3 regions of the Streptomyces tyrfis genome follow, and region 3 is predicted to be linked to each of the others. Evidence: riboswitches for the same ligand, from Rfam matches in the RefSeq annotation. Region 3 holds a riboswitch; each other region holds the start of a gene.

Region 1 (2,254 bases), on a different contig from region 3:
GGGAGGCCAGGACGGCCCGGTTCGCGGCGAGTTCGGCCTTGATCGCGTCGGTGCCGTGGGCCAGCCCCTCGGCGAGGGTGGCGATCTCCGCCGTCTTCTGCCGGGCGAAGGCCAGCCAGCGCAGGATCTGCGGTTCGATGTCCCGCTCCGCCGCCGTGTCCAGCGGGACGTGCAGCAGCGAGCAGGAGGCGGACACGTCGACCCGTTCGGCCAGGCCCAGCAGGGTGCCGAGCGTGGCGAGGGACTTCGACAGGTCGTTCGCCCAGATGTTGCGCCCGTCGACCACCCCGGCGACCAGTCGCTTGCCGGGCAGTCCGCCGACGGCGGCGAGGGCGTCCAGGTTGGCCGCGGCCGCCTCGGTGAAGTCCAGGGCGAGCCCGTCCACCGGTGCCTTGGCCAGGGCCGGCAGGGCGTCGCCCAGCCGGTCGAAGTAGGAGGCGATCAGGAGCCTGGGCCGGTCGGTGAGACCGCCCAGCGCGTGGAACGCGCTTTCGGCGGCGTCGAGTTCGGCCGGGGTGCGGTCCTGGACGAGAGCGGGCTCGTCCAGCTGGACCCACTCGGCGCCGGCCGCGCGCAGGTCGGCCAGGAGCTCCGCGTACACCGGCAGCAGCCGGTCCAGCAGGGTGAGCGGGTCGAAGTCCGCGGTCACGCCCGGCGCGGGCTTGGCCAGCAGCAGATAGGTGACAGGGCCGACGAGGACGGGCCGGGCCTTCAGGCCCAGTGCGAGGGCCTCCTTCAGCTCGGCGGCCTGCTTGGCGGAGTCGGCCGTGAACACCGTATCCGGGCCCAACTCGGGCACCAGGTAGTGGTAGTTGGTGTCGAACCACTTGGTCATCTCCAGTGGTGCGACGTCCTGGGTGCCCCGCGCCATCGCGAAGTAGCCGTCCAGCGGATCGGCGGCGACGGCTTCCCGGTGGCGTGCCGGAACCGCGCCCACCATCACGGTGGTGTCCAGCACGTGGTCGTAGTACGAGAAGTCGCCCGTGGGGACTTCCTCGATGCCGGCGTCGGCCAGCTGCCGCCAGTTGGCCCGGCGCAGTCCGGCGGCGGTGGAGCGGAGGGCGTCGGCGGTGACGCGGCCCTTCCAGTAGCCCTCGATCGCCTTCTTCAGTTCCCGGTTCGGACCCTGACGGGGGTAGCCGTACACGGTGGCCCGTGCTGCCGCGGCTGCGGACTCGGTGGTCACGGAGATCTCCTTCGCGAGATGAATCCCTGAGATCCCGGAGACGTCACGGGGGTGCGAAGGGTGACGGACCGGACGGTGCGGCCTCGCGCGGCATGGCGCGGCCGTCCGTCTGGTATGTACGCCGACCCGCCCTCGAGGTCACCGGGATGTCCGCGCGCGAATGGTTCGCACACGGGCAGATGGCAGGTCTTCGGACTCGCGGGCACGTCCTCCCGGGGGAGGTCGCCTACTGGCCGTCGCTTCCCAGGCCCTTGCCGGGCCCAGTGCGTATGACGGCGGTCGTTCCCGCTCACCGCTGCGGGGCAGTCCCGGATTCCCACCGGGTTCCCTCTTGCGACGCATCCCGCCTGGCGGACGGGGCGAACCAGCTGCAACGGCCAGCTTACGGCGCGGCTCCGGAATGCGGCGCACCCTGTCCATCATCCGGATGGCGAGATGAGACACACGGCCGACAGGAGTGAAACGGTCCGGAGACGGGAAGCGCCGGGCCTCCTCCCCTCCCCGGGGAGCGGCGGCACGGGGGAGCCGACGTGGGGGAGCCGGCGCGGGGAGGCGGCGGCACGGGTGCGCCGGCCCGCCTCCGGCCCTGGTCTGGCGCGGTCCCGACCGGGCGTCACGCCCGCGCGTGGCGCACGAGGTGCCCGGCGTAGGCGTCCGGGGTGAAGAACAGCGGCAACTCGGCTGCCAGGGCGTTCCGTTCGAAGAGCGCGCGCACCTCGCCCAGTGGCGCCCAGGGATACTCCGCGCCGAGCGCGGCGAGCTCCTCGTCGAGCAGCCGCAGCACCGTGTCCCGGTCGATCACCCGGTGCCACAGCGACTGTCAGACCTGCACGCGGGCGATCTCGGCGGTCGCCGCGTCCTCCTCGCCGGGCGGGGCGGCCCGCGGCGCCCCGGCCGTGCCGGAGGGCGGATTCCGTGTTTCAGTCGTAAGGAGTCGCCTCAGCCGCCCCAAGGAGTCGCCTCAGCCGTAAGGAGTGCCGCTGATGACGATCCACATCGTGTACGTCCACGCCACCGAGATCCTCGACTCCCGCTCCCGCCCCACGCTGGAGGTCGTCGTCGGCCTCG
Region 2 (2,254 bases), on a different contig from region 3:
CGACCAGGCCGGGCACGTCGGACGGGGAGAACAGCGACCAGTCGCCGTCCGCGTCGACCCGGCGCATGAACTCGTCCGGGATCCAGTGCGCCAGGTTGAGGTTGTGGGTGCGCCGCTGGTCCTCGCCCGTGTTGTCGCGGAGCTCCAGGAACTCCTCGATGTCCGCGTGCCAGGTCTCCAGGTAGACGGCGGCGGCGCCCTTGCGGCGGCCGCCCTGGTTGACCGCGGCGACGGAGGCGTCGAGCGTCTTCAGGAACGGCACGATCCCGTTGGAGTGCCCGTTGGTGCCCCGGATCAGCGAACCGCGGGCCCGGATGCGGGAGTACGGCAGACCGATGCCGCCCGCGTGCTTGGAGAGCCGCGCCACCTGGTGGTAGCGGTCGTAGATCGAGTCGAGCTCGTCGAGCGGCGAGTCCAGCAGATAGCAGGAGGACATCTGCGGGTGCCGGGTGCCGGAGTTGAAGAGCGTGGGGGAGGAGGGGAGGTAGTCGAGCTGGCTCATCAGCCCGTACAGCGCCGCGACCTCGTCGACCGCGCGCGGCGACTCGTCCTCGGCGAGCCCGCACGCCACCCGCAGCATGAAGTGCTGGGGCGTCTCGACGACCTGGCGGGTGTGCGGGTGGCGCAGCAGATAGCGGCTGTAGAGGGTGCGCAGTCCGAAGTAGCCGAACCGGTCGTCGGCGCCGTCGGCGAGGGAGCGCTCGACCAGCGCGTCCAGGGCGGCGGCGTGCGCCCGGACGAACTCGGCGGTGCGGTCGGCGATCAGGCCCTCGCGGTGGCCGACGGCGACGGACGCGGAGAAGGAGACCGCGCCCTGGCCGGCCGCCTCGTCCGCGATGGCGCGGGTCAGCAGCCGGGCGGCGAGCCGGGAGTAGGCGGGGTCCTCGGAGATCAGGCCCGCCGCGGCCTCGGTGGCCAGCGACCGCAGCTCCGCCTCGTCCGACCGGGCACTGCGTCCGCGCAGCGCGGCGGCGGCCACCCGGCCGGGGTCGGTGTCGGGCAGGTCGGCGGTGAGAACGGTCAGGGTCCGCAGGAGCGCGGCCCCAGGTCCGTCGTGTGCGGTTCCCTCGGACTCGGCCGCTTCGGACACGACTGAGGCCGGATCGGCTGGCGCGATGGTCACGCGGTGCTCTCCCTCGCTCGGCTCGGGGCCGGCGGGGAACGGGGCAGCCGGGCAGCCGGGCCCGGGGCGGGGCGGCACTGCCTACGGCGTCCACCGGCCTTTCCGCGAGGCCCGGACGTCTGGCATCCGGTTCGGTCGAGCCGGACGCGCTGCCGGCAGGTCCTCGGACTTGCTTCCAGGTGCGCAAAAGCACACTGAACACACCGTTGCGGGACAGTTCCGGATTCGCACCGGATTCCCCTGCGACGACAGCGAGCATGAGCATACATGTGGGGGCCGCCGGATGAGGCCGCCCCCAGATGTTGTGTCGGCCGACTCGTGTCGAGGCCACAGAACGCCCTCTGCGGCCCTGGCGGGAGCAAGCCGGACGGCCCGCCGCACCCCTCGGGAAAAGGGGTCCGGCGGGCCGTCCGGGGGCTCTGCGGAGGTCGTTCTCAGTGTCCCGCGCCGGGCGCCGCCGTCGCGCTCGGGGGCTCCGGCACGGCCGGCGGCGGCTCCGCGGCCACGTCCGGGTCGCCCGCGTCCGCCGTGTAGTCGGCGGGCGAGGTCTCGTCGGTACCGGCGGGCGCCTTCAAGGCGTTCAGGACGAGGGTCAGCGCCACCGTCACCACCACGTTCAGCACGAACGCCGTCAGGCCGATGTAACCGATCTCACCGATGCCGGGGATCTCCGCGGACGATCCGCCGAAGTGCGCCTGGGTCGGGCTCGCGACCCCGTACGCGGCCACCGTGCCGTACACCATGCCGACGGCCCAGCCCGAGAGCAGCGCCCAGCGGTGGAACCAGCGGGTGAACAGACCGCCGACCAGGGCCGGCATCGTCTGCAGGATCCAGATCCCGCCCAGCAGCTGGAAGTTGATCGCGACCGTCTTGTCCATGGTGAGGACGAAGGCGAGCGCGCCGACCTTCACCAGCAGCGACACCAGCTTGGAGACCCTGGTCTCCTGCTCCGGGGTGGCGTCCGGCCGCAGGAAGTCCTTGTAGACGTTGCGGGTGAAGAGGTTGGCCGCGGCGATCGACATGATCGCGGCGGGCACCAGCGCGCCGATGCCGATGGCGGCGAACGCGACGCCCGCGAACCAGTCGGGGAACATGTCCTCGAACAGCTGCGGAATGGCCAGCTGTCCGTTC
Region 3 (2,254 bases):
GCGGCATCGACTCCAAGGCGCTGGCCATGCTCGGCGTCCTGTCCGCCGTCAACGCGGCCCTGCGCCCGCTGGGCGCCGGGACCGCGGGCGTCGAGACCGTCTTCTTCGTCCTGGTCCTGGCGGGCCGGGTCTACGGGCCCGGCTTCGGATTCACCCTTGGCTGCACCTCGCTGTTCGCCTCCGCCCTGATCACCGGGGGAGTGGGCCCGTGGATGCCGTACCAGATGTTCGGCTGCGCGTTCGTCGGGATGCTCGCCGGCTTCCTCCCACGGGCGAGCGGACGCCGCGAGGTGCTGCTGCTGGCCGTCTACGGGTCCCTCTCGGGCTATCTCTTCGGCTTCCTGCTCAACCTCTCCTTCTGGCCCTTCTCCCTGGACCCCCACAGCTCCATCGCCTATCTGCCGGGTCTGCCCCTCACCGAGCAGTGGCAGCGCTACATCGCCTTCGACCTCGCCACGTCCCTCGGCTGGGACACGGGCCGGGCGGTCACCAACTTCGTCTGCGTGACGCTGGCCGGACCCGCCGTGCTGACCACCTTCCGGCGCGCCGCGCGCCGTGCCCGGTTCCACGCCCCGGCGCGTTTCGCGGCCCCTCGAACGGCCGAACCCGGACCCCGCTGAGCTGCGGGAACGTCCCGGAACGGGCCCGGGGGCGGATTTACTAGGGCGCCCAACTATATGGTCGCGACAAGGCCCGCGGTGCGGGGAAGCCGGTGTGAATCCGGCACGGTCCCGCCACTGTGACCGGGGAGCACGCCGTCGAGCAGGGCGCCACCGACGAGCAGGACGTCGGGAGGGCGGACGGCGCGCGCTGATCCGGGAGTCAGGATACCGGCCGCGGGATGTTCCGTGTTGTCCACGAGGATGGAGCTGACACGCATGGCACCGGTGCGCTTCCACGAATCCGGCGACCCTGCGGCAGGGGCGCCCGCTCGCCGGGAAACCCGGCGGCACCCCGCCGTCGCCGTCTGACGGTTCCCCCGCCATACGCGATCTCGCGCCGCCCCCGCGCGCACGGACCACGGCGTCCGCGCGCGTCCGGCGGCGCGCCGTCCCGGATCGCCTGACGAGAGCAGGCACTCATGGTCCGCACGCAAGTCAACTACTCCGTACGAGAGTTGACCCACTTCATCGACGGCAGGCGCACCCCGGGAACCTCGGGTTCCCACGGTGACGTGTACGACCCCAACACCGGCGGGATCCGGGCCCGCGAGCCCCTCGCGAGCCGCGCCGAGACCGAGGCGGCGATCGGCGTCGCCGAACGCGCCCAGCGGGGCTGGGGCGACTGGAACCCCCAGCGCCGCGCCAGGGTTCTGCTCCGGTTCCTCAAACTCGTCGACCAGGAAAGGGACTCCCTGGAACGCAAGGGCCGCGCCGCCCTGCTCGCCCTCGACCGCCCCGGCGCGCTCAACGCGCTGAACCTCCAGGTGATGAACGAGGTCGTCGCCGCCACCGACGCCCTCGACCGGGACCCGGACTGCGGATGCGTCGTGATCACTCGATCGGCCAGGGCGTTCGCGGCCGGCGCCGACATCAGGGAGATGCGGTCGAGGGACTACCCGGACATGTATCTCGCGGACCGGTTCGCCGCCTGGGACCGGCTCGGACAGCTGCGCACCCCCACCGTGGCGGCGGTCGCCGGCTACGCGCTCGGCGGCGGCTGCGAACTCGCCATGCTGTGCGACATCCTGCTGGCCGCCGACACGGCCGTCTTCGGCCAGCCCGAGATCAAGCTCGGGGTGATCCCCGGCATCGGTGGCTCCCAGCGCCTGACCCGCGCGGTCGGCAAGGCCAAGGCCATGGAGATGTGCCTGACCGGCCGCACGATGGGCGTGGCCGAGGCCGAGCGCGCCGGACTGGTCTCTTCGGGTGGTGCCGGCCGACGAGCTGCTCGGCGAGGCGCTCGCGGTCGCGGAGACCGTCGCGGGCATGTCGCTGCCGGTGGCGATGACGGCCAAGGAGGCGGTGGGGCGGGCCTTCGAGACGACCCTCTCCGAGGGGGTCCGCTTCGAACGCCGACTCTTCCACGCGGTGTTCGCCACCGCCGACCAGAAGGAGGGCATGCGCGCCTTCGTCGACAAACGGCCGCCCGAGTTCCGCCACCGGTGACCCGCCGCGCGCGGCGGGGCCGCCCGGCAGGCCCCGCCCCGGCCGCGACCGGCGGGCCGGACCCGGTCGCCCGGCTCCGCTCAGCCGCGCACCGGCGGTTCGGCGGCGCCCGCGCCCAGGAGCTCGCGCAGCAGCCGGGTGGCGGG

Evidence for each region. A riboswitch is a leader RNA that binds a small molecule or an ion and turns the genes downstream of it on or off. The one in region 3 is predicted to bind cobalamin.
Region 1: another riboswitch for cobalamin. It lies ahead of metE (5-methyltetrahydropteroyltriglutamate--homocysteine S-methyltransferase); the one in region 3 lies ahead of WA762_RS35665 (CoA-acylating methylmalonate-semialdehyde dehydrogenase).
Region 2: another riboswitch for cobalamin. It lies ahead of WA762_RS32345 (ribonucleoside-diphosphate reductase subunit alpha); the one in region 3 lies ahead of WA762_RS35665 (CoA-acylating methylmalonate-semialdehyde dehydrogenase).

What each region holds. Positions count from the first base shown of each region.
Region 1 covers NZ_JBAGJZ010000026.1:103,445-105,698, forward strand. Annotated here, with positions in the region: gene metE (5-methyltetrahydropteroyltriglutamate--homocysteine S-methyltransferase) at 1-1,186, opposite strand, end outside; cobalamin riboswitch at 1,351-1,570, opposite strand; partial or broken gene WA762_RS20950 (malate synthase A) at 1,800-2,048, opposite strand; gene eno (phosphopyruvate hydratase) at 2,170-2,254, shown strand, end outside.
Region 2 covers NZ_JBAGJZ010000064.1:22,511-24,764, reverse strand. Annotated here, with positions in the region: gene WA762_RS32345 (ribonucleoside-diphosphate reductase subunit alpha) at 1-1,123, opposite strand, end outside; cobalamin riboswitch at 1,261-1,388, opposite strand; gene mctP (monocarboxylate uptake permease MctP) at 1,558-2,254, opposite strand, start outside.
Region 3 covers NZ_JBAGJZ010000010.1:23,755-26,008, forward strand. Annotated here, with positions in the region: gene WA762_RS10055 (ECF transporter S component family protein) at 1-620, shown strand, start outside; cobalamin riboswitch at 680-853, shown strand; partial or broken gene WA762_RS35665 (CoA-acylating methylmalonate-semialdehyde dehydrogenase) at 1,082-1,300, shown strand; partial or broken gene WA762_RS10060 (enoyl-CoA hydratase) at 1,313-2,108, shown strand; gene WA762_RS10065 (BTAD domain-containing putative transcriptional regulator) at 2,189-2,254, opposite strand, start outside.